2 regions of the Cupriavidus sp. 94F1 genome follow, and region 2 is predicted to be linked to the other one. Evidence: predicted binding sites of a transcription regulator. Region 2 holds the regulator's gene; the other holds the start of a gene.
The links. The regulator FliA, encoded in region 2, starts transcription of late flagellar genes. The targets are predictions, from matches to a motif close to CTAAAGTTTNNNNNNNNNNNGCCGNTA.

Region 1: the regulator FliA is predicted to act here: its motif matches at 9,799-9,825, upstream of AC3FJ6_RS11940 (FliC/FljB family flagellin).

What each region holds. Positions count from the first base shown of each region.
Region 1 covers NZ_JBYOJT010000004.1:220,430-232,227, forward strand. Annotated here, with positions in the region: gene AC3FJ6_RS11900 (cytochrome ubiquinol oxidase subunit I) at 1-1,093, shown strand, start outside; gene AC3FJ6_RS11905 (cytochrome d ubiquinol oxidase subunit II) at 1,090-2,127, shown strand; gene AC3FJ6_RS11910 (oxygenase MpaB family protein) at 2,275-3,153, shown strand; gene AC3FJ6_RS11915 (MDR family MFS transporter) at 3,154-4,704, opposite strand; gene AC3FJ6_RS11920 (LysR family transcriptional regulator) at 4,872-5,780, opposite strand; gene AC3FJ6_RS11925 (DMT family transporter) at 5,872-6,414, shown strand; gene AC3FJ6_RS11930 (methyl-accepting chemotaxis protein) at 6,411-8,414, opposite strand; gene AC3FJ6_RS11935 (RNA chaperone Hfq) at 9,332-9,652, shown strand; gene AC3FJ6_RS11940 (FliC/FljB family flagellin) at 9,923-11,113, shown strand; gene AC3FJ6_RS11945 (flagellar protein FlaG) at 11,240-11,617, shown strand; gene fliD (flagellar filament capping protein FliD) at 11,666-11,798, shown strand, end outside.
Region 2 covers NZ_JBYOJT010000004.1:494,665-506,462, reverse strand. Annotated here, with positions in the region: gene flhA (flagellar biosynthesis protein FlhA) at 1-1,095, shown strand, start outside; gene flhF (flagellar biosynthesis GTPase FlhF) at 1,106-3,679, shown strand; gene AC3FJ6_RS13235 (MinD/ParA family ATP-binding protein) at 3,692-4,501, shown strand; gene AC3FJ6_RS13230 (RNA polymerase sigma factor FliA) at 4,612-5,328, shown strand; gene AC3FJ6_RS13225 (flagellar protein FlhE) at 5,328-5,786, shown strand; gene paoA (aldehyde dehydrogenase iron-sulfur subunit PaoA) at 6,076-6,732, shown strand; gene AC3FJ6_RS13215 (FAD binding domain-containing protein) at 6,729-7,688, shown strand; gene paoC (aldehyde oxidoreductase molybdenum-binding subunit PaoC) at 7,685-9,877, shown strand; gene AC3FJ6_RS13205 (MarR family winged helix-turn-helix transcriptional regulator) at 9,897-10,394, opposite strand; gene AC3FJ6_RS13200 (DUF3237 domain-containing protein) at 10,397-10,891, opposite strand; gene AC3FJ6_RS13195 (ABC transporter substrate-binding protein) at 10,888-11,798, opposite strand, start outside.

The DNA.
Region 1 (11,798 bases), 270 kb from region 2:
CGCCGGCCCGTTGCTGGCCTACGAGGTGCTGACCGCGTTCTTCCTGGAAGCCACCTTCCTCGGCATCATGCTGTTCGGCATGCGGCGCGTGGGCAATCGCATGCACACCATCGCCACGCTGCTGGTGGCCGGCGGCACCACGCTGTCGGCATTCTGGATCCTGGCGCTGAACTCGTGGATGCAAACCCCGGCCGGCTTCGAGATGATCGACGGCCGCGCGCATGTCACAAGCTGGCTCGAAGTCATCTTCAACCCGTCGTTCCCCTACCGGCTCGTGCACATGCTGCTGGCGTCGGGCCTGACCGTGGCCTTCCTGCTGGCCGGCATTTCGGCCTATCGCTGGCTTCGCCACGACCGCGGCCGCGAAGTCATGCATTCGCTGCGCACCGGCGTGACGCTGGCGGCGTTGCTGATTCCGCTGCAGATCGTGGCCGGCGACCTGCACGGGCTGAACACGCTGCATCACCAGCCGGCCAAGATCGCGGCCATGGAAGGTATCTGGAAGACCGAAAAGGGCGCGCCGGCCGTGCTGTTCGGCCTGCCCAATGCGACCACGCAGTCGAATGACTTCGAGATCGCGATTCCCAAGCTCGCCTCGATCTACCTGACCCACAAGGTCGACGGCGAGATCAAGGGCATCGACGCCTTTGCCGATCGGCATCCGCCCGTGGCACCGCTGTTCTTCGCCTTCCGCATCATGGTGGGGGTTGGCCTGCTGATGCTGGCCGTGTCGTGGCTGGGCACCTGGCAGCTCCGCCGGCAGGGCGCGCCGTCGCCGTGGCTGGCACGCGTGCTGGTGGCGATGACGTTCTCGGGCTGGATCGCGCTGGTGGCGGGCTGGTATGTGACCGAGATCGGCCGGCAGCCCTATCTGGTCTACGGCGTGCTGACCACCGCCCAGGCCGCCTCGAAGGTGCCCGCCGCCATGATCGGCAGCACCCTGGCCATGTATCTGTCGCTGTATCTGGCGCTGATCGTCGCCTACATATCGGTGGTCTTCCACCTGGCCCGCAAGGCGGGCAAGTCCGCCGCGTCCGGCCCCGCCGAGGGCACGCCGCAACCCGTCATCGGCCAACCCAGGAGCGCGCAATGAACCCGGCCACGATTCACGACCTGACCCAGCCGGCCGGCTGCCTGCCGCTGGTGTTCCTGGCGCTGATGGGCCTGTCGATGCTGATCTACGTGATCCTCGACGGCTACGACCTGGGCGTGGGCGTGCTGCTGCGCCGCGCCGACGATGCCGACAAGGACACCATGATCGCGTCGATCGGCCCGTTCTGGGATGCCAACGAAACCTGGCTTGTGCTCGGCGTGGGGCTGCTGCTGACGGCATTCCCGCTGGCCCACGGCGTCATCCTGACCAACCTGTACCTGCCCGTGGCGTTGATGCTGGCCGGACTGATCATCCGCGGCGTGGCGTTCGACTTCCGCGTCAAGGCGCGCGATCCGCACAAGCCGTGGTGGAACTTCGCGTTCTATGCGGGCTCGCTGCTGGCCAGCTTCTCGCAGGGGCTGATGCTGGGCCTCTATATCACCGGCTTCCGCTACGACCTGCCCAACCTGCTGTTCGCCGTGGCCGTGGGGCTTTGCCTGGTGGCCGGCTACTGCCTGCTGGGCGCCACGTGGCTGATCATGAAGACCACGGGAAGCCTGCAGTTGCGTGCCATCTACTGGGCCCGGCGCAGCCTGTGGCTGACGGCGGCCGGCGTGGCGGCGATCTCGGTGGTCACGCCGATGGTCAGCACGCGCATCTTCGACAAGTGGTTTGCGCTGCCGAACATCATCATGCTGGCGCCAATCCCGTTGCTGACGATGGGCCTTTTCGTGGTCATCGAGCGGTTCCTGCGCCGCATGCGCAACCTGCACGCCAACGGCAACGACCGCTGGTGCTGGCTGCCGTTCGCCGGGACGGCCGTGATCTTCCTGCTGGCATTCAACGGCCTGGCCTACAGCCTCTTTCCGTACCTCGTGGTCGATCGCATCGACATCTGGCAAGCGGCCAGCGCGCCGGAATCGCTGATGGTCATCCTGCTGGGCGCCGCGGTGGTGCTGCCGACGATCCTGGGCTATACGGCCTACGCCTACCGCGTGTTCTGGGGCAAGGCCACCGACCTGCGCTACGACTGACGGCCATCGCGCGGCCAACGGCCGTGGCGGCACGGCGGGTGTATGCTGGCAATAGCCAGACAACACCCGCCTTTTTCGTTCCGCACCTTGTCCGCCTCGCCCGACCCCACCCACCGTGCGCCCGCGGGCGCTACCACCGGCCCGCTCATGCGTCGCCTGCGCAGCCACGCCGGCAATCAGGTTCGCGCGCTTACGCGCAGCAATTCCGGGCTGACGCTCGACTACGACAATCCGCCCGGTGATCCCGGCCTGTTCGGTCCGGACGCTGTCTGCTGGCGCGTGCATGCCGATTTCCCGGCGATGCTGGCCGGCGGCGTCAGCGCGCTGTTGTTGCAGGCCCTACACCCGCGCGCACTGGCCGGCGTGTGGGACCACTCCAGCTTCCGCACCGACATGCAGGGCCGCCTGGGGCGCACCGCGCAGTTCATCGCCGGCACCACCTACGGCAGCCGGGCCGACGCGATGCTGCTGATCGAACGGGTGAAGCGCATCCACGCGTCGATCCAGGGCACGGCACCCGATGGCCAGCCCTACGCCGCCGACGACCCCGACCTGCTGACGTGGGTGCACGTGGCGGAGGTGTCGAGCTTCATGGCCGGATACCTGCGCTACGTGGGGCCGCTGTCCGTAGCCGAGCAGGATCGGTATTTCGCGGAAGCGGCGACGGTCGCGGCGTTACTGGGCGCACCGGACGTGCCGCGCTCGCGCGCCGGGGTCGATGCCTATCTGGAAGCCCAGCGTCCCGGTCTGGTGAACAGCGACCGGACAAAGGAAGTGGTCCGGCTGATCATGGCGATGCCGGTGGCCAACCCACTGCTGGTGCCGGCCGTGCGAACCATGGCCGATGCCGGCGTGGCGCTGCTGCCACCCTGGGCGCGCCAGATGCTTGGTCTGCACCGCCCTTCACTGCGCCGCTCGCTGGCGCTGGCCGGCATGCGCGGACTGGCGCCCACGCTGCGCTGGGCGCTGGGGCCCGGCCTGGCGGCACGTGCCAGACGGCGGGTACAGGCGCAGCCGGCCGCCTGATTACTCCGCAGTAGCCGCCGCCTTGGCTGCGGCGGCGGGGCTGCCGCGCAGCGTCGTTTCCTTCAGGCGGGCCACGAAGAACGGCGCGATCAACGAGACCGCCGCGCTCATCAGGAACAGCACGCGGAACGCATGCTCGGCGGCCACGCGCACGGCGGCGGCATCGCCCTGGTCGCCGCCGGACATCGCCCGGCGGAACATGCTCATCAGCACATCCTCGCCGCCGCGCATGTCCGATACGGCCACGCCGCTATGGCGCAGCAGCGCGATCAGCACCGTGGTAAGCACGGCCACGCCGACAGCACCGCCCAGCAGCCGCGAAAACGCTGTCAGCGCCGTGGCGATCCCCACCTGCTGGGGCGGCACGGCGTTCTGCGTCGCCACCAGCCCGCTGGGCAGCTGCAGGCCGATCGACAGGCCCAGTATGATCATCACCAGCGCCGCCAGCGTCACCGATTGCGGTGGCGTGAATGCCAGCGCCACGATGGCCACGGGCGCCACGAGGCAGCCCGTCATCTGCAGCGGCTTGTAGCGGCCGCTCCACGACATCAGCCGGCCTGAAATATATGCGCCGAACGGAATGGCCAGCGTCAGCGGCACCAGCCGCAGCGCGGCCGTGTCGGCAGCCGCCCCGCCCACCACCTGAAAGCGCAGCGGCAGCAGCACCGACATCGCGATCAGCTGGAAGAAGCACAGGAACAGCGTCAGGCAGCAGATGGCCACGGTGGGCACGCCCAGCATGGCAAGCGGAATCACCGGATCGGCGGCGCGGCGCTCCTGCCACACGAACACCACCATGCCGATCAGGCCCGCTGCCAGCAGGCCGACCGTTTGCGGTTCCAGCGGCGAATGGCCCTGCCCCAGACGGGTCAGGAACACCAGCACGCCGGACAGGCCGCCGCCGAACAGGAACGCGCCCAGGTAGTCGATCCTGTGCTTGCGGCCAGTGACGGGCAGATGGCGCAGCGCGCGGCGCACCACCACCAGCGCGATCAGGGCCAGCGGGATGTTGATCCAGAAAATCCAGCGCCACGACAGGAAGTGCGCCAGGTAGCCGCCGATCACCGGCCCCGCCATGCTGGCCACGGCCCACACGCCGCTGACATAGCCCTGGTACTTGCCGCGTTCGCGCAGCGGCACCACGTCGGCGATGGTGGCCTGCGACACCGAAATCAGCCCGCCGCCGCCCAGGCCCTGCAGGATGCGCGCGACGATCAGCATCGGCATGGTCGTGGCCAGTGCACAGGCGATCGAAGCCAGCAGGAACAGGATGATCGAGAACGTCAGCACCGAGCGGCGCCCCAGCACATCGGACAGCTTGCCGTAGATCGGCGTCACCACCGTCGACGCCACCAGATAGGCCGAAATCACCCAGGCCATGTCCTCGAAACCATTGAGCTGCAGCGCGATGTCGGGCAGCACCACGGCCACGATCGACTGTTCGAGCGCGCCGAGCAGGATGGCCAGCATCAGGCCGAAGATGACCTGCATGACGGGGACGTCAGCCGGGGGAGCGTCGGGGGAAAGCCGGGATGAGGGCGCTGCGGACATGGTGTGGCCTGGCTGGCAGATGAAGGCCCGGACGGGCTTCGCTGCTCTTTTGTCGGTGAAGGAGAGCCGCTATTTTAGGCGACTGCTGAAAACCGCGCTTGTCGTTTCCCGTTCAACGCCCGCTTTGGACCCGGAACCGAGGCGTGAAAGAGACACCATCATCACTTTTATGACAAGGGTTCACAGCATGCGCGTACTGCCTGGCGCAACCAGCGGTGGGCGGGATCGGTGTCGCGCCGCGCATGCCAGGCCTGCTGAAATGGCACCGATGGCAGCGCCACGGGTGGCGCGAACGCGCACAGCCCCGGCTGGGGCGGCGCGGCGGACAGCGTCCGGGCGGCCACCGTCAGGATCAGGTCGGTGCCGGCCACCACGTCCAGCGCCGCGCTCCAGTGCGGCAGGACCACCGCGACATGGCGGTCCAGGCCCGCTGCCGCCAGGGCGGCGTCGATATCGCTCGGCGCATCGAGCCGCATCGCCACCAGCACGTGGGGACGGGCCAGCCACGCCTCGCGCGCCAGGTCGCCGTGCGCGGGCAGTGTGGCGCCGTCCGCCACGCTAATGTAGTAGTCCTCGAACAGCAGGTCGACACAGATATCGCGCGGCAGATGCGGAAACACGCCCAGCGCCAGGTCGATCTCGCCGTCGGCCAGCTTGGCGAGCATGGCTTCGCGGCTGGCCTGCACGGCGGCCAGGTCGATGCCGGGCGCCTCGCTGCGCAGGTGGCGCACCAGCGTCGGCAGGATGATGCGCGCACCATAGTCGGACAGCGCCAGGCGGAACGTGCGCCGGGCCTGGGCCGGATCGAAGGCGGATGTGCGCAGCAGGCCGTTGAGCTGGCTCAGCGCATCTTCCAGCGGCGGCAGCAGTTCGCGCGCGCGCGCCGTTAGCACCAGGCCGGCGTCGCGCCGCACCAGCAGAGGATCGTCGAACAGGTCGCGCAACTGGGCCAGCGCGTGGCTGACCGCCGGCTGGCTCTTGTGCAGCCGTAGCGCCGCGCGCGTGACGTGCTGCTCCGTCAGCAACGCGTGCAGCGTCAACAGCAGGTTCATGTCGAGGCGGCGCAGGTCATCCATGCGGCGAATGTCTCAGGTAAGGATTGCGAATTTCCCTGGCGGCCCAGCCGCGGGCACCATGGGTGCTTCGTTCTTGAACCGGAGACTTTACATGACGGCACCTTTGGCCACGCCGCTGGCATCCACCTGGATGCCGATGGGCATCGCGCTGCTTGCCGGCGCCATGATCCCGTTCCAGGCCGGCACCAATGCCACGCTGGGCCGCTCGCTCGGCCATCCGCTGTGGGCCACGGTGCTGTCGCTGCTACTGAGCTTGCTGGTGGTACTGCCGGTGCTGTGGGGCATGCGGGCGCCACCGCCGGCGCTGGCCGGCGCCCTGCACGGGCCGTGGTGGCAGTGGATCGGCGGCGTGTTCGGCGTGATCTACATTACGGCCGCGCTGATCCTGGCGCCCCGTGTGGGCACCGCGAACTTCATCGTCGGCGTCGTGGCCGGCCAGGTGCTGGCTTCGCTGCTGATCGATCACCTGGGGCTGGTGGGGCTGCCCAGCCGGCCCGTCACCTGGATGCGCCTGGCCGGGGTGGGACTGGTGCTGGCCGGGATGGCAGTCATGCAATGGCAGCCATGGGACGTGGCCACGCAAGCAGACGGCGCCGCGTCTGGCGCCGCCTCGCTGCGCAACCACCAGCGTTAAAACGTCTCCCAGTCGCCGGTATCGGCCGTGGCCGGGGTCGGCGCGGCGGCGGGCCGACGGCGGGCGGGCGTGGCCAGCACGGGTTCCTTGCGCTGATGCGTCACTGGCGAGCGCGGCGCGGCCGGCCTGGCGCCGTGGCGCGACAGCACCGGTTCGGCCTTGGCCTTGCGCTGCACGGGCGGCCGCGTCGCGGCGGGCACGGCGGCCACGCGGGTCGGCGCCCGCGCCGTCACCGGCGCCTGTGCAGCCACCGGGGCCGGCCTGGCCGGCTGGACCGGCTTGGCTGGCTTGACCGGCAAGGCCCGCTTCACCGGCTCGGCGGCGGGCGCGGGCAATGCCCGGGCGGGCTTTGCAGCCATGGCGCGCGCAGGCCTGGCGACCGCCATCGCGGCCGCGCGCGGCGTTGCCGGCTGCCGCGCAAAGGGCTCGGCGGTTGCAATGCCGCCCTGCCCCAAGTCGAACCGCGCCACCTCGGTCACCAGGCCGCCGGCCTGCTGCAGCAGGCTTTCGGCCGCAGCACTGGCTTCTTCCACCAGCGCGGCGTTCTGCTGCGTCACGCTTTCCATCTGGGTAATCGCCAGGCTCACCTGTTCGATACCGGCGGTCTGCTCTTCGCTGGCCGACGAGATCTCGCCCATGATGTCGGTCACGCGGCGTACGGCGGTCACGATGTCGTCCATCGTCTTGCCGGCCGCCTCCACCTGTTTGGCACCGTCCTGCACCTGGCGCACGGACCCATTGATCAGTTCGCCGATTTCCTTGGCCGCCGACGACGACCGCTGGGCCAGGCTGCGGACTTCGGCCGCCACCACGCTGAAGCCCCGGCCCTGCTCGCCGGCGCGAGCGGCTTCCACGGCCGCGTTCAGCGCCAGGATATTGGTCTGGAATGCAATGCCCTCGATCACGCCGATGATTTCCGACACGCGGGCCGACGACTTCGAGATCCCGTCCATCGTATCCACCACGCTGCGCACCGCGCGGCCGCCTTCGGTGGCCACTTCGGAAGCGTTGACGGCAAGCTGGTTGGCCTGCCGCGCGTTCTCGGCGTTCTGGCGCACGGTCGATGTCAGCTGTTCCATCGATGCAGCGGTCTGCTCCAGCGAGGCCGCCTGCTCTTCGGTACGCTGCGACAGGTCGGTGTTGCCACTGGCGATTTCGCGGGCGGCGGTGTCGATTGAACCGGCTGCCTGCTGGATGCCACGCACCAGCGTGCCCAGCTGCCCGAAGGCACGTTCCAGTGCGCCGAGCATGCGGCCCATTTCGTCGTGGCTGCGCACCTGGATCGCGTGGCCAAGCTGGCCCTGCGCCAGCGCCTCGGCCGCATCCAGCGCCTGGTGAGCGGGACGCGTCACCGAACGCGCCAGCCCGATGCCAAGCAGTGCGGCGATGACGGCAGCCACCGCCGACATGCCGATCAGCACGTTGCGCGTGAAGACATACTGCGCCGAGGCCTCGTCGACCGCCGCCATGGCCATCTTGCGGCCCAGTTCGGCGGCGGCATCGAGACTGTCGAAGTACGCCGCCTGGGCCGCCGGCAGGGTCACCACCAGTCCAGCACGGGCGCCATCGAAGGCGCCGCCACGCAGTTGCTGCATGACGAGGTCGAGCTGGCCGTTGTAGTTGGCGCGCACCTGCATCAGTTGCTCGAACCTGGCACTGGAATCGGCGCTGGGTGAAGCCCGCATGACCTTGCCCAGGTCTTCGAGCGTGGCGCTGACCTGTTCCCGGATCTTGCCGATCTTCTCGGCGTTCTGCTCCGCCAGCGCCGGGTCTTCGGTCAGGGCGGTGTCGCGCACCAGGATGCCGATCGCCAGCACCCGTTCCTTGGCCAGCTTCAGATCCAGCACGCGCAACAGCCGTTGTTCCACGGCCTGGTGCATCGCGTCGTTCATGCCGCCCAGCGCCCTCACGCCTACCGTGGCCACCACGGCCAGCAGCAGCACCACCACGGCGAATGCCAGCGACATCCGCGCGCCGATCCCCATTTTCCGCAAGCCCATGACTTCGTACCTTTCGTCTGTCGGGTTGTATTTGTACGCGCTGCGTCCGCCCGAGGCGGGGCGTCGCACGGCACGGTAACGGCGGGCCGAACGCTGCACTTGAGCGAATAAATGAAATGGGGGGAAAAGTCGCTGCTCTTCCACAAATTGGGGGCGCAGCGCATGGCGTCTAATCTGCCTCAGGCACTTCGATCCCGTCGCAAATGGACGGGCGAGGCACAACGCCGGAAACGGCGGATGGCTTCGAAGGATGCGGGCTCAAAAAAAAGAAGCCCACGCGCGGGGTGCTCGTAGGCTTTCAGGACTGCTATGAAGGGACCGGCTGTACCCGGTCCCGAACCGCGAATATAAACCTGCTTACATGAGGTGTAAATCGCGTTTCTATCAGGGATTCCCCTGATGGCGGGTGTAACGCGTGCATCACTCGTATGCCAAAAGTGATGCACTAGGACACTTTTAGACTTATCGATGAATAACGGACGCTTCCCGGAAACCTTTAGCTGGCGCGGGTTGTGGAGAATGCGCTGGCCTGACAGACTCGCAGCGAATCGATATGTGCTACACGAATCACAAAAGTGCGGCAACTAAATAAGTAGAGCAAATCCTCTAGGCCCAGCCCCGCAGGGGGTTCGTCAACGCTTGTAAAACTTTGTTACTCTCCCGCCTGAAGTATTCCCCTTCTCTCCTGGCAGAGACGACCCCACCGGGTAGCAGGGCAGCGTGCATCACTTTGCTCGAACGCCTGTCCGCCGCAATCATGTCGTCGTGTCCCTGCACCGGTTCCGAGAGCGAATGTTTCAATTCTCGCCGCGATCAGGCTGCAGTAACCGTCACTTTTAGTGCGACGGCACGCAAAGTCCCTGGTAATCGGACCGTTGTCAGCCGCCAGAACCCTCGCGGGCTCTTCCGGAGAAGTTGTGAAGAAGGAAATCAAGGCTCCCAGACCCAGCAGAAAGCTGCAGCAGTTGCAGTTCGCCGCGCACAGCGCCAGCCGTGCCGCGGTGGTCGTGCATCTGTCGAATGGCACGCGGCTCAATGGCATCGTGCTGGCGTCGGACAATTACATGATCCTGCTCGGGCGGACCGCCGAGGATCCCACCCCGACATTGATCTACAAGCGCGCCATCACGGTGGTAACCCCCGCCCACGCGTCGACCGACGCCGTGGCGATGCTGGACGCCGACGTATCGCCGGATTTCGTGCGGATCTTCATTCCGCGTACCCGCAAGCGCCGCTGACCGCCCGGCCCACCGCGGGGCTGGCCGCCGCCGGCGGCATCGCCTCCGCCTCTATATATATAGCGGGCCACAACGGGCCCAATGGCGGGCAGGGCAGCCGCCATACACCAGATCGGCCTACGCCCGCAACACGCGCAAAAGTCACTCTAAAGTCTTCTCACCCACGGTCGATAACCTTTGCAACGGAGGCACTCTACGCCCTGCACTGCAGGCAGCCAACGTTACGGCACCCGCCGGAATGCCTAAAACATTGCAAATAGGAGTCGTACCATGGCGCAAGTCATCAACACCAACATTCTGTCGCTGCAAACGCAGAGCAACCTGAACACGTCGCAATCGTCGCTGAACAGCGCGATCCAACGTCTGTCGTCGGGCCTGCGCATCAACAGCGCCAAGGACGATGCTGCTGGTCAAGCCATCGCCAACCGCTTCACCGCCAACATCAAGGGCCTGACGCAAGCTTCGCGTAACGCCAACGACGGTATCTCGATCGCTCAAACGACCGAAGGCGCGCTGAGCGAAGTCAACAACAACCTGCAACGTGTGCGTGAACTGTCGGTGCAAGCCGCCAACGGCACGAACTCGTCGTCGGACCTGAAGTCGATCCAGGACGAAATCAAGCAGCGTCTGTCGGAAATCGACCGCGTGTCGGCTCAAACCCAGTTCAACGGCGTGAAGGTTCTGGCCAAGAACCAGAACATGTCGATCCAGGTTGGCGCCAACGACAGCGAAACGATTTCGATCGCCCTGAAGCAAATCACGTCCGCTACCCTGGGCGTTGCTGGCTTCAGCGTCGCCGGCCCGCAAGGCGCAACGGCTTCGATCGGTTCGGCCGCTGCTCAAGCTGCTCTGGGCTCGGCCACGCCGGTGACCGGCGCTTCGGCAACCGGCGTCTCCGCCGCCGACATCCAGCGCGCTCTGGGCCTGAACACCTCGGCTGCCGTGAACGCACAGAACGTGGTGGCTGACTCGAACGGCAACTGGTTCGTGCAAGTGAGCATGACCGGCCTGACCGCCGCCGACGACGCCGCTCTGTCGTCGAAGGGCTTCGCTGGCAACGGTACCGCCACGTCCGCCACGATGTACATCGCCGTCAAGCCGACCGACGCATCGATCAACGGCCAGACCGCCGGCTTCACGCTGACCGGTTCGTCGCTGCAAGCTTCGGACTTCCAGCAACCGGCCACGACCAACCCGCTGGCCACGCTGGACAAGGCCCTGGCAACGGTTGACAACCTGCGCTCGAGCCTGGGTGCTGTGCAGAACCGCTTCGAATCGACGATCAACAACCTGAGCACGACGGTGAACAACCTGTCGGCTTCGCGTTCGCGCATCGAAGACGCTGACTACGCAACGGAAGTGTCGAACATGACCCGCGCGCAGATCCTGCAACAAGCTGGTACGTCGGTGCTGTCGCAAGCGAACCAGACCACGCAAAACGTGCTGTCGCTGCTGCGTTAATCGCCGCGCCGCAAGAAACCGGGCCGCAAGGCCCGGTTTTTTTGCCGGAGTGTTTTGCAGGCAGACCACTGCCTGCAAAGCATTTCAACCGTAGAGTTTTTCCTGCCCTACCGGACGGAGCTGACCATGGCATCTTCCACCCCCGTATCCATGCCGGCACGCATCACCGCCGAACCCGTGGCTGTCAGCCCGGCACCCGCCGTGCCGGCCACCGCCGCCGACGCCGTGCGCCCGGCCGCCGCAGCCCAGGACACCGGCAGCCATGCCGGCTCGGGCAATACCCCCGGCAACATGGCAGCCGCCGTGGAAGAACTCGTCGACGTGCTCAAGACCACGTCGATCGGCCTGCGGTTCGAGATCGACGACACCACCCACCGCGTCATCACCAAGGTCGTGGACAAGGAAACCGGCGACCTGATTCGCCAGTTGCCCAGCGAGGAGGTGCTGCGCTTCGCGCGCGCCATCGACAAGCTCCAGGGGCTGTTCGTCAGCCACGCCGTCTGATTCACCGCAAGCCCCATCAGTTGAAGCGATAACAACAGGTAGAAAAACATGTCCGGAATCTCCTCCATCGGCATCGGCTCCAATCTGCAGTTGCAGGACCTGCTCGACAAGATCCAAACGAACGAGAACACCGCGCTCGACCAGATCAACACCGAGGCCACCAGCTACCAGTCGCAGCTGA
Region 2 (11,798 bases):
GTCAAGGCCACCGAGACCAAGGCCCAGGAAGAGCGCAGCCCGGCCGTACAGGCCGAAGTGGCCGAAGCCACGTGGGAAGACGTGACGATGGTCGATCCGCTGGGCATGGAAGTGGGTTACCGCCTGATCACGCTGGTGGATCGCGCGCAGAACGGCGAACTGCTGGGCCGCATCAAGAGCATCCGCAAGAAGATGGCGCAGGACATCGGCTTCCTGGTGCCGGTGGTGCATATCCGGGACAACCTCGAACTGAAGCCGAACGCATACCGCATCACGCTCAAGGGCGTGGAGATCGGCAGTGGCGAGGCCAATCCGGGTCAGTGGATGGCCATCAACCCGGGCCAGGTCAGCGGCACGCTGCCGGGCGCCGCCACGCGCGACCCCGCCTTCGGCCTGCCGGCCGTGTGGATCGATGCCGCGCTCAAGGAACAGGCGCAGGCCTACGGCTACACGGTGGTGGATGCCAGCACCGTGGTGGCCACGCACCTGAATCACCTGATCCAGATGCATGCATCGGAACTGCTGGGACGCCAGGAAGTGCAGGCGCTGCTGGACCGCATCACCAAGGAAGCCCCGAAGCTGACCGAGGATCTGGTGCCGAAGACCATCTCGCTGACCGGCCTGCAGAAGGTGCTGCAGAACCTGCTGGACGAAGGTGTGGCCATCCGCGACATGCGCACCATCCTGGATGTGGTGGCCGACAACGCCCCGAAGATCAACGATCCGGCCGAGCTGACCACGCTGGTGCGCGTGTCGCTGGGCCGCGCGATCACGCAGCAGCTGTTCCCCAACAACGCAGACATGCAGGTGATCGGCCTGGACGCCGGCCTGGAGCGTGTGCTGACGCAGGCGCTGGCCAATGGCGGCGGCATCGAGCCGGGTCTGGCCGATGCGCTGCTGCAGCAGGCACAGGGCGCCGTGGTACGCCAGGAACAGCTGGGTCTGGACCCGGTGCTGCTGGTGCCGCCCCCGATGCGGCCGCTGATGGCGCGCTTCCTGCGCCGCACGCTGCCGCAGCTGAAGGTGCTGTCGCACGCCGAAGTACCGGACAACCGCAACATTCGCATCACCGCCATGATCGGCGGCGCAGCGTGAGGACTGAACAATGAGCGTGGCAAAGTTTGTGGCGGCCAACGGCCGCGAAGCGATGCGCAAGGTGCGCGAGGCCATGGGGCCCGACGCCGTGGTGCTCTCCAACCGCTCCATCGAGGGCGGCGTGGAAATCGTGGCGATGCGCGACGCGGACCTGGGCGCTGTGAGTGCTGGCGCGCAGATGTACCAGCCGTCCGCGCCGGCGCTGCCGCCTTCGCTGTCGTCGCCGTCCCCGCTGCCGATGCTCCAGTCGCTGCATGACCTGCATCCGGCCAGCCCCGAGCCGTTCCTGCCGCTGGGCGCGATCCCGGCACCGTCCGCACCATCGGCCTTGCCCGCCGGCATCGGCCAGGAACAGGCGATGCTGGGCGACCTGCGCGGTGAGCTGGCGTCGATGCGGTCGATGCTGGAACGCCAGTTCGCTGGGCTGTCGCAAGGTACGAACGGCGTGGCAGCCGGCGACCCGCTGCGTGAATCGCTGTTCGAGTGGATGGTCAATGCTGGCTTTTCGGGCCAGCTGTCGCGCACGTTGCTGTCGCGCCTGCCGGTCGGCACCGATCGCCCGGCGGCCATGGCCTGGATCCGCCAGGAGCTGGCCAGCAAGGTGCCGGTGCTGACCGACGAGGATTCGCTGTTCGCCCAGGGCGGCGTGCTGGCGCTGATCGGCCCGACCGGTGTGGGCAAGACCACCACCACCGCCAAGCTGGCCGCGCGCTTTGTGCTGCGCCACGGGCCGCAAAGCCTGGCGCTGCTGACGACCGACCGTTTCCGGATCGGCGCCCATGAGCAGTTGCGCATCTACGGTGACATCCTGGGCGTGCCCGTGCATGCGGTGAAGGACGCCGCCGATCTGCGCTTTGCGCTGTCGGCCATGAAGGACAAGCACCTGGTCATCATCGACACCGTCGGCATGAGCCAGCGCGACCGCAGCCTGTCGGACCAGATCGGCATGCTGGCTGGCGTGCAGGCGCCGATGCAGCGCGTGCTGCTGCTCAACGGCGCGGCCCACGGCGACACGCTCAACGAGGTGGTGCACGCCTATCGCAACGACGCCGCGGGCGCCGCCGGCGGCATCGACGGCTGCATCATCAGCAAGCTCGACGAAGCCACGCACCTGGGATCGGTGCTGGACGTGGTGATCCGCCATCGCCTGCCCGTGTTTTATGCGTCCACCGGCCAGCGCGTGCCGGAACACCTGGAACTGGCACAGGCCGGCGCGCTGGTCGAGCGCGCCTTCCTGACGCCGCGCCGTGGCTCGCTGTTCAATGACGCGGACGTGGCGCGCCGCCAGGCGGGCAGCGCCGAGGCCGCCGCGCCGGTCAAGGCCGAACGTAGTGGCGCGGACGACATGCTGCGCTCGCTGACCGACAGCGCCAACGCGGTGGGGGTGTGTGTCGACGAACTCAACGCGGCACGGTACGGCTTCGACGTGGCCCGCCAGCTCTGGCAGCATCGCTCGGCCGGTGTGTCGGCGCTGCGCCCGATGGTGCAGCAAGTGCGCCTGGCCATGTGCCGCGACGCCAGCCGTGCGTGCGATCGCTATGTGCTGGCCATCACGCAGAGCGTGGCACAGACCGTGCAGGGCCGCCGCGCGCCGCAGATGATGCAACACACGCTGTGGCTGGCCGACCGTGACGGCATGCCGCTGGCCAGCACCGTAGTGCCGGCGGGCCGCGCCCGCCAGTCGCTGGCCGAAGCCGAGGCCGATGCCGAAGCCGCCACCGTGCGCGCCACGCTGGCCGCCGCCCGGACCGTGGTCAACCTGAATACGTCACTGCCGAGCCCGGCCACGCTGGCACGCTGGCAGCAACTGGGCGAACGCTGGATCGCCGGCACGCGCAAGACCACGCGGGTGATCGCAGAGGGCCTGGCCAACAAGCTCGACACCGTTGCCGACACGCTGACGTTCCATGCCGTGGGCGATGTGACCTGCCGCGACCGCGCCGCCGCCCACTGGCTGGCACACTGCCCGGTCCGCATTCCCGAAGGCCAGGTGCGCACCGCCGCGCGTGGCCGCGGCAACGCCGCCGAGGCCGGCATCGAGGCCTGCCTGGTGGTGTCGCGCATGATCGACCACGAAACCGGCGACACGCTGTCCGTCGAATATGTGCTGTGCGATCCCGCGCTTGCCGACGATGCCGCGCAAGTCGCACGCTGGTTGCACTGGACGGTTGCCGCCGAAGAACAGTTCCGCACGCTGCGCCACGCCATCGAGCACTTTGCACAGGAAGGCGATGCTGACGCGTCGCTGTGCGCCGGCATGGTGGCGGTGCAGCTGGGCCTGACCGCGCTGCGCCTGCAACACACGCCCACGCCTACGGCCCCGGCATTTCTGTCCCGCCTGGCTGGCCGGGCTTCGGCACGCGTCAATGCGCCGGTGCCGGGTGCAGTGCTCAACGAAGGCATGGGCCGCTTGCTGGCACTGCTCGACGTACTTGAAAACTATCCGGGCCGCGGCATGGCGGCGCCTGTACCGCCCATGGCAGACGCGCCGGAGCCGGCCGCGTCGGCCACGCACGCCATGGCAGCCATGGACGCGCTGGATGCCATCGACGCCACGCCGCAGCTTGCGGCCGCCGGGGAGTAAGGATTGAACACGATGGCCACCGATCAGGCCGAAAGCCTGCGCCGCCTGCTGGCACCGCGCGTGACGCGGCGGATCGCCGTGGTAGGGGCGGAACAGGGCGTCGGCACCACCACGGTGGCGCTGGGCCTGGCCAACGCGCTGTCGATGCAGGGCGAGCGCGTGCTGCTGGCGGACGAAGACATGTACGGCGCCCGGGCGATGCGGCTTGCCGGCGCTGCGCCGGCGGCCACGCTGGCCGATGTGCTCGATGGCCGCGCGCCGCTGGCCGCCGCGGCCGGCACGCGCGGAGCCAGCGGCATTGCCGTGCTGCAGGCAGGCGCGATGACCGTTCGTCCCGACGAGCGCGCGCTGGCGGCGCGACTGCCTGACGTGCGCTCGATGCTGATCGACACCCGCCGCGACATCACCGGCGCACTGTCGCCGCTGGCGGGCATGGCCCACAACTTCGTGATCGTCATGCGCCCGGAGGCCACGTCGATCACCGCGGCCTATGCATGCATCAAGCGGCTGCACCACGAATACGCATGTCGTCACTTCCAGCTGGTCGTCAATCTGGCGGCCGCCGAGGGGACGGTCACGGCGCTCGCGCGCAACCTGGCCCGCACGGCGAGCCAGTACCTGGGCGTGGAGGCCAGCCTGGCAGGGTACCTGCCGATGGATCCGCTGGTGGCGCGTGCGCTCCAGCTTGGGCGGTGCGTGGTGGAGGCGTATCCCGCCGCTGCGGCCACCGGTGCATTGCGGCACATCGCCAGCGGTATCGGCGCATGGCCGTTGCGTCACGAAGCATCGCCCCTGGGAATGGCCTCGGCCGTTGCCGCATGAACGCGAAGAACAAGAAGTCTCGACAAGACCGGAAACTCAGCCTGCCAGCCGCCGATTTTCAGCCTCTCCGGCGCTGGCACAAACAGTAAGCATTTAACGAGAGTTCCACCATGTATACGATTCAGGGAAAGCTCGAGCAGGCCGACGTGGTCAAGTCACACGCGCCACTGGTGCGGCGCATCGCGCTGCAGCTGGCGGCCAAGCTGCCCGCCAGCGTACAGATCGACGACCTGATACAGGCCGGCATGATCGGCCTTCTCGACGCCGCCAAACGGTATGAAGACAACCATGGCGCCCGGTTCGAGACCTACGCAAGCCAGCGCATTCGCGGCGCCATGCTCGACGAGGTGCGTGCCAACGATTGGCAATCGCGCAGCCTGCGCCAGTTCACCCGCAAGATCGAGCGCACGCAGCGCCAGCTGGAACAGAAGCTTGGCCGCACGCCGATCGATTCCGAGGTGGCCAAGGAACTGGAGATGCCGCTCGAGGAATACCAGGAGCTGCTGAACGAGGTCTATGGCTGCCAGCTGCTGCACTATGAAGATTTCGAACGCTCGGGCGAGGAAGACTTCCTCGATCGCCACCTGGGTGTCACCGACGACGGCAACCCGCTGACCGTGCTGATGGAATCGGGCATGCGCGAGGCGCTGATCCGAGCCATCGACAAGCTGCCCGAGCGCGAAAAGCTGGTGCTGTCGCTGTGCTACGACCAGGAACTGAACCTGCGCGAGATCGGCGCGGTGCTGGAAGTGACCGAATCGCGCGTGTGCCAGATCCGCAGCCAGGCCATCGGGCGCCTGCGCACCCAGCTGCGCGGGATGCTGTGATGCGGCGCGCCCTGGTCCTGGCCGTGGTGTGCGCGATGGGTCCGGCGGCAGCCCATGCGCAGACCTATGCGCCGGTCTTTACGAAGGCCACCTATGAACTGACCGGCTCGCGCTTTGCGTGGACGGCATCGTCAGTGGGGCCGCAGATCACGAACAAGGGCCAGCGTGCGCTGTCCTCGCCCGTGGTGCCGCTGGCCACGATGCCGCAGGCCATGGGCCGCATCACATCGGTGCGCTGGCGCTACAGCTTCACGCGCACCCCGCCCGTCGACCTGCAGGCATACCTGTGCAATGCCGACCGTTGCGTGCTGCTGGCGGGCGCCGAGGGCAAGACCGATGCCTTCGTCGGCGACGATGCCACCAAGGGCTTCGTCTTTGCCTATCGCGTACCGGGCCAGGGCGGACTCACGCCAATGCTCCAGGGCCGCAGCAACGAGGTGACCGTCAGCTACCGTTGAGCGCCACGGCCTGTCCCGGGCCCGCAGATCCACGCCGATACTTCCGGCGAACCCCCCGCATTCCCACCCCCGCCGCTGTCCCCGCGCGGCCGGTGGCACGCTTCCTGCGCCTTTCCGCCCAAGCAACGTGCGGCAAGCGCTACATTCGTCCCCTGCGCGGTATTCCCGCGCATATCCCCGGCGGCATTGTGTCTGCCATGCCCGCTGGCGCCATGTAATTCCTACGTGCAAGTCTCGCCACGTTGCCGTCCTCTGTCCGTCATCTGTCAGCCAGGAAGGATCCAACGACATGGAAGATTTCAGCGACATCAAGCTTTCGCGGCGGGAATTCGTGATGGCAGGCGCGGCGTCGGTGAGCGCCGCCGCCTTGCCTGCCGGTGCCGCCACCGCCACCGCGCCGCCATCGCGGGTCAGCCCCGGCGCCCTCAAGCCGGTGGCTTCGAACGTATCATTTGTCGTCAACGGGCAACCGCGCTCGCTGACGCTGGACACGCGCACCACGTTGCTCGACGCGCTGCGCGAGCATCTGCACCTGTCCGGCACCAAGAAGGGCTGCGACCACGGCCAGTGCGGCGCCTGCACGGTGATCGTCGACGGCCGGCGCCTCAATTCCTGCCTGACCCTCGCCGTCATGCACGAGGGTGCCAGAATCACCACCGTGGAAGGACTCGGCACGCCGAACAACATGCATCCGATGCAGGTGGCCTTCGTCAAGCATGACGGCTACCAGTGCGGCTATTGCACGCCGGGCCAGATCTGTTCGGCCGTTGCCGTGCTCGACGAGGTGCGCGCCGGCATCCCGAGCCACGTCACGCCGGACCTGAACACGCGGCCGCAGCTGTCGCCCGGCGAGATCCGGGAGCGGATGAGCGGCAATATCTGCCGCTGCGGCGCGTACTCGAATATCCTCGACGCCATCACCGAGGTCGCGGGGAGCCAGACATGAACCCGTTCACCTACGAGCGCGTGGCCACGCCCGCGGACGCGGCGGGGGCTGCCATGAAGACACCCGGTGCCCGCTTTATCGCCGGTGGCACCAACCTGCTCGACCTGATGAAGCTTGGCATCGAATCGCCAACCCATCTGATCGACGTGAACGGCCTGGCGCTGGACAAGATCGAGCCATCGCAGCAAGGCGGCCTGCGTATCGGTGCGCTGGTGCGCAATACCGACCTGGCCGCCGATCCACGCGTGCGGCGCGATTACGGCGTACTGTCGCGCGCGCTGCTGGCGGGCGCATCGGGCCAGTTGCGCAATCGCGCCACCACGGCGGGCAACCTGCTGCAGCGCACGCGCTGTCCCTACTTCTACGACACGGCCCAGCCCTGCAACAAACGCCAGCCGGGCAGCGGCTGCGCGGCGATTGGCGGCTTCAGCCGTCAGCTGGCCGTGATCGGCGGAAGCAACGCGTGCATCGCCACGCATCCCAGCGATATGGCAGTGGCCATGCGCGTGCTCGATGCCAGCGTGGAGACGGTACGCCCCGGCGGGCAGCAGCGCGTGATCCCGATCGCCGATTTCCACCGTCTGCCGGGCAATACGCCGCACATCGAAACGGCGCTGGAACCGGGCGAGCTGATTACCGCGGTGACACTGCCGCCGCCGGTGGGCGGCTCGCAGCTTTATCGCAAGGTGCGCGACCGGGCCTCGTACGCGTTCGCGCTGGTCTCGGTGGCCGCCATCCTGCAGCCGGACGGTACCGGGCGCGTGGCGCTCGGCGGCGTGGCCCACAAGCCGTGGCGCACGGACGCCGCCGATGCGGAATTGCCGCATGGCCCCACGGCCGTGACGCAACGGCTGCTGGACGGTGCGTCGCCGCAGCCCGACAACGCGTTCAAGGTGCAACTGGTGCGGCGCACGCTGGCCGCCGTGATCACGCAGGCAAACGGGGCCAAGCCATGAAATTCGACACACCCGCCACTACCAATCCCATCGACACGGGCCGCGTGGTCGGCCAGGCGGTGGACCGTATCGACGGCGCGCGTAAAACCACGGGCACGGCCACCTATGCCTACGAATGGCATGACGTGGCGCCGAACCCCGCCTATGGCTACATCGTGGGCGCCGGCATCGGCAAGGGGCGCATCCGGGCCATGCATCTGGACGATGCGCGCCGCGCGCCGGGCGTGCTGGCCATCGTAACCGCGCAGAACGCCGGCAAGCTGGGCAAGGCCAAGCGCAATACCGCCAAACTGCTGGGCGGCCCCGAGATCCAGCACTATCACCAGGCCATTGCGCTGGTGGTGGCCGACACGTTCGAGCAGGCCCGCGCCGCTGCGCAGTTGATTCGCGTGGACTACGCCCAGGAGAAGGGCCGCTTCGACCTGGAGGCCGCGTGCTGCTTTGACAGCAAGCCGAAGAAGGACGCGATTCCCGATACGTCCGTGGGCGATTTCGCTGGCGCCTTTGCCGCGGCCCCCGTGCAGCTGGATGCCCGCTACACCACGCCCGATCAGTCGCACTGCATGATGGAGCCGCATGCGTCGATGGCGGCCTGGTCCGGCGACGAGGTCACGGTGTGGACATCGAACCAGATGGTGGCGTGGGCCCACGAAGATATGGCGACCACGCTGGGCATCCCGAAGGAAAAGGTGCGCATCGTCTCGCCGTTCATTGGCGGCGGCTTCGGCGGCAAGCTGTTCCTGCGCGCCGAATCGCTGCTGGCCGTGCTGGGCGCGCGCGCCGTACACCGGCCGGTCAAGGTGGCGCTGACGCGGCCGCAGATACCGAACAACACCACCCACCGGCCCGCGACGATCCAGCGCATCCGCATCGGTGCGAGCCGCGACGGCAGGATCACGGCCATTGGCCACGAGAGCTGGTCTGGCGATCTCGAAGGCGGCCAGCCCGAGACCGCCGTGATGCAGACGCGCCTGCTCTATGCCGGCGCCAACCGCATGACATCGATGCAGCTCGCAACGCTGGACCTGCCCGAAGGCAATGCCATGCGCGCGCCAGGCGAGGCACCGGGCCTGATGGCGCTGGAAATCGCCATCGACGAGATGGCCGTGAAGCTGGGCATGGACCCGGTGCAGTTCCGCATCCTCAACGACACGCAGGTGGACCCGGAAAAGCCTGAGCGGCCGTTCTCGCAGCGCCACTTCGTGGAATGCCTGCGCCTGGGGGCGGAACGTTTTGGCTGGAGCCGTCGCAACCCGCAGCCGGGGTCGATGCGCGAAGGCCAATGGCTGATCGGCATGGGCATGGCATCCGCATTCCGGAACAACCTGGTGACCAAGTCGGGCGCGCGGGTCGGCATCGATTCGAGCGGGATGGTCGTGGTGGAAACCGACATGACCGATATCGGCACCGGCAGCTACACGATCATCGCGCAGACCGCTGCGGAAATGATGGGCGTGCCGCTCGACCGCGTGGTGGTGCGGCTGGGCGATTCGGCCTTCCCGGTGTCGTCCGGCTCGGGCGGCCAGTGGGGCGGCAACAGTTCCACCTCCGGTGTCTACGCGGCCTGCGCGAAGCTGCGCCAGACCATTGCCGAACGCGCCGGCCTGAAGGCCGAAGACGCGGTATTCGAGGAGGGCCAGGTGCGCGGCGGCGGACGCAGCGTGCCGCTGGCGCAGTTCGCGGGCGCGTCGGTCGAGGACTCGATCGAGTTCGGCGAACTCGACAAGAAATACCAGCAGTCCACCTTCGGCGGTCACTTCGTGGAAGTGGCCGTGGACCTGGCCACGGCGGAAGTGCGCGTCCAGCGGATGCTGGCCGTGTGCTCGGCTGGGCGGATCCTGAATCCGAAGTCGGCGCGCAGCCAGGTGATCGGGGCGATGACGATGGGCGTGGGCGCGGCGCTGATGGAGGCCCTGCACGTCGACAAGCGCGTGGGCTTCTTCGCCAATCACGACCTGGCTGGCTACGAGGTGCCGGTACACGCCGACATCCCGCACCAGGAGGTGATCTTCCTCGACGAGACCGATCCGATCTCGTCGCCGATGAAGGCCAAGGGCGTGGGCGAACTGGGGATCTGCGGCGTGGCGGCTGCGGTGCTGAATGCCGTGTATCACGCCACCGGCGTGCGCGTGCGCGACTATCCGGCAACGCTGGACAAGCTGCTGGCGGGCATGCCGGTGGTGGCCTGAGGGTAGCGACCCCAGGCAGTTACCGTCCGAGCTTCTCCAGCAACCCCTTCAGCACGGTCTGTTCTGTATCGGACAACCCCGCCGCCATGCGCGCGTCGTGCGCGCATACGGCGGCGGTGGCCTCCTTCAGCGTGTTGCGGCCGGCCTCGGTCAGCACCAGGCCGAACGCGCGCCGGTCGGTGGGCGACGGCAACCGCTTCACCAGTTCCATCGACTCCAGCGTGTCCACCAGCAACACGGCGCCGGAACGCGCAATGCCCAGGATCCGGGCCAGCTCGGTGAGCTTAAGGTCGGGATTGCGCGCGATGATCTGCAGCGCCGAAAAACGCGGTGGCGTGATGTTCCACGCGGCCAGCGATGCCACGAAGTCTTCGTACACGCGAATCTGCGCCCGACGAATCGCGTATCCGATCAGCGAGTCGAGCACGCCATAGTCGACATTTGGCAGGTGCGGTTCAAAGTGGCTGCCGTTGGGGTCGGGCGCGAGCGTGTCGCGCGGTTTGCGGGGTGGCGCCATGCCTAGTTGACCAGGAAATAACGCAGCTCGACGCGATCCGGGTAACGTGCGCCGGCCGCTACGAACAGGTGCTGCATCAGCCAGCGATACTGTGGCGCGGCCGTTTCGAAGCGCGGTGCGGTGCGGAAGTAGATCTCGGACGGGTCCACCTGCTCCCCCCGGTTGAGCCGCGCGATCACGTGGGCACTACCAGTGCGCACGCCGGCATTGACGATGTAGATGCGTGCGGCGTCGTCGGTTTCCAGCACGTATCGCGCTTCGATGTCGGCGGTGGTGACGTCGCTGCCGTCGTCATGACGGATCAGCTGGAAGTCGGCACCGCCGGGCAGGATGCGCCCGTTCAGGCGCGGCCCGCGCACCGTGCCCGACAGGATCGGGATCACGCGCCGCTGGCCCAGCGCCGTGACGCCCACCTCGGTGGGGGCCGCCACCTGCAGGCTGAAGTCGGCAGTGGGTTCCAGTGTGGGCAGTGCAATGGCCGGGGAGGCGGAAATCATTTGACGAGCTTCCAGTTGCCGTTGTCGATGGTGAGCAGCACGCGGCCGCGCTGGTCGAATCCGAAGTGGTCCTCGGCGGTGTAGTTCAGCACGCCGTGGGATACCACGATGTCGCGCTCGCTTTCCAGGGCGTCCTTGAGCGCCTTGCGAAACGCCGGCGTGCCGGGCTTGGCCTTCTTCAGCGCGACCGGCACGATGCGCTGCAGAACCAGGCCGGCATCATAGGGATGCGCACCGAACTGCGTGCGGGTGTCGGGGCCATACTGCTTTTCGTAGCGCGTCACGTAATCCATGGCGGGCTTCTTGACGGGGCTGGACGCCGGCAACTGTTCAGCCACGATGACCGGCCCGGCCGGCAGGATCGCGCCGTTCACGGCCTTGCCGCCGATCCGGATCAGGTCGCGCGTGGCCGCACCGTGGGTCTGGTAGATCGGCCCGGTATAGCCGCGCTCGCGCAAGGTGGTGTGCGGCAGCGCGGCGCCGGTGCCGGCCCCGGCAATCAGCACGGCGTCGGCACGGGCGGCAATCAGCTTCAGCGCCTGGGCCGTGACGCTGGTATCGGAACGGGCATAGCGTTCGGTGGCGATCACGCGAATGCCGTTGGCCTGCGCGGCCGAGGTGAACTCCTTGAGCCAGGTCTCGCCGTAGGCATCGGCAAAGCCGATGAATGCGACCGTCTTCACGCCGTTCGCCTTGGCGGCGCCAGCCACCGCATCAGCCATCAGCCGCACCGGCTGTGCCAGCCGATACGTCCATGCACCCCGGCCCGGCTTCAGTTCGATCGGCGAGAACGCCAGTTGCACGGTCTGGCTTTCATCGGCCACTTCGGAGATCGCAATCGAAGGCGCCACGGCGGACGACCCCAGAATGATGTCGACCTTGTCTTCCGTGACAAAGCGACGGGCGA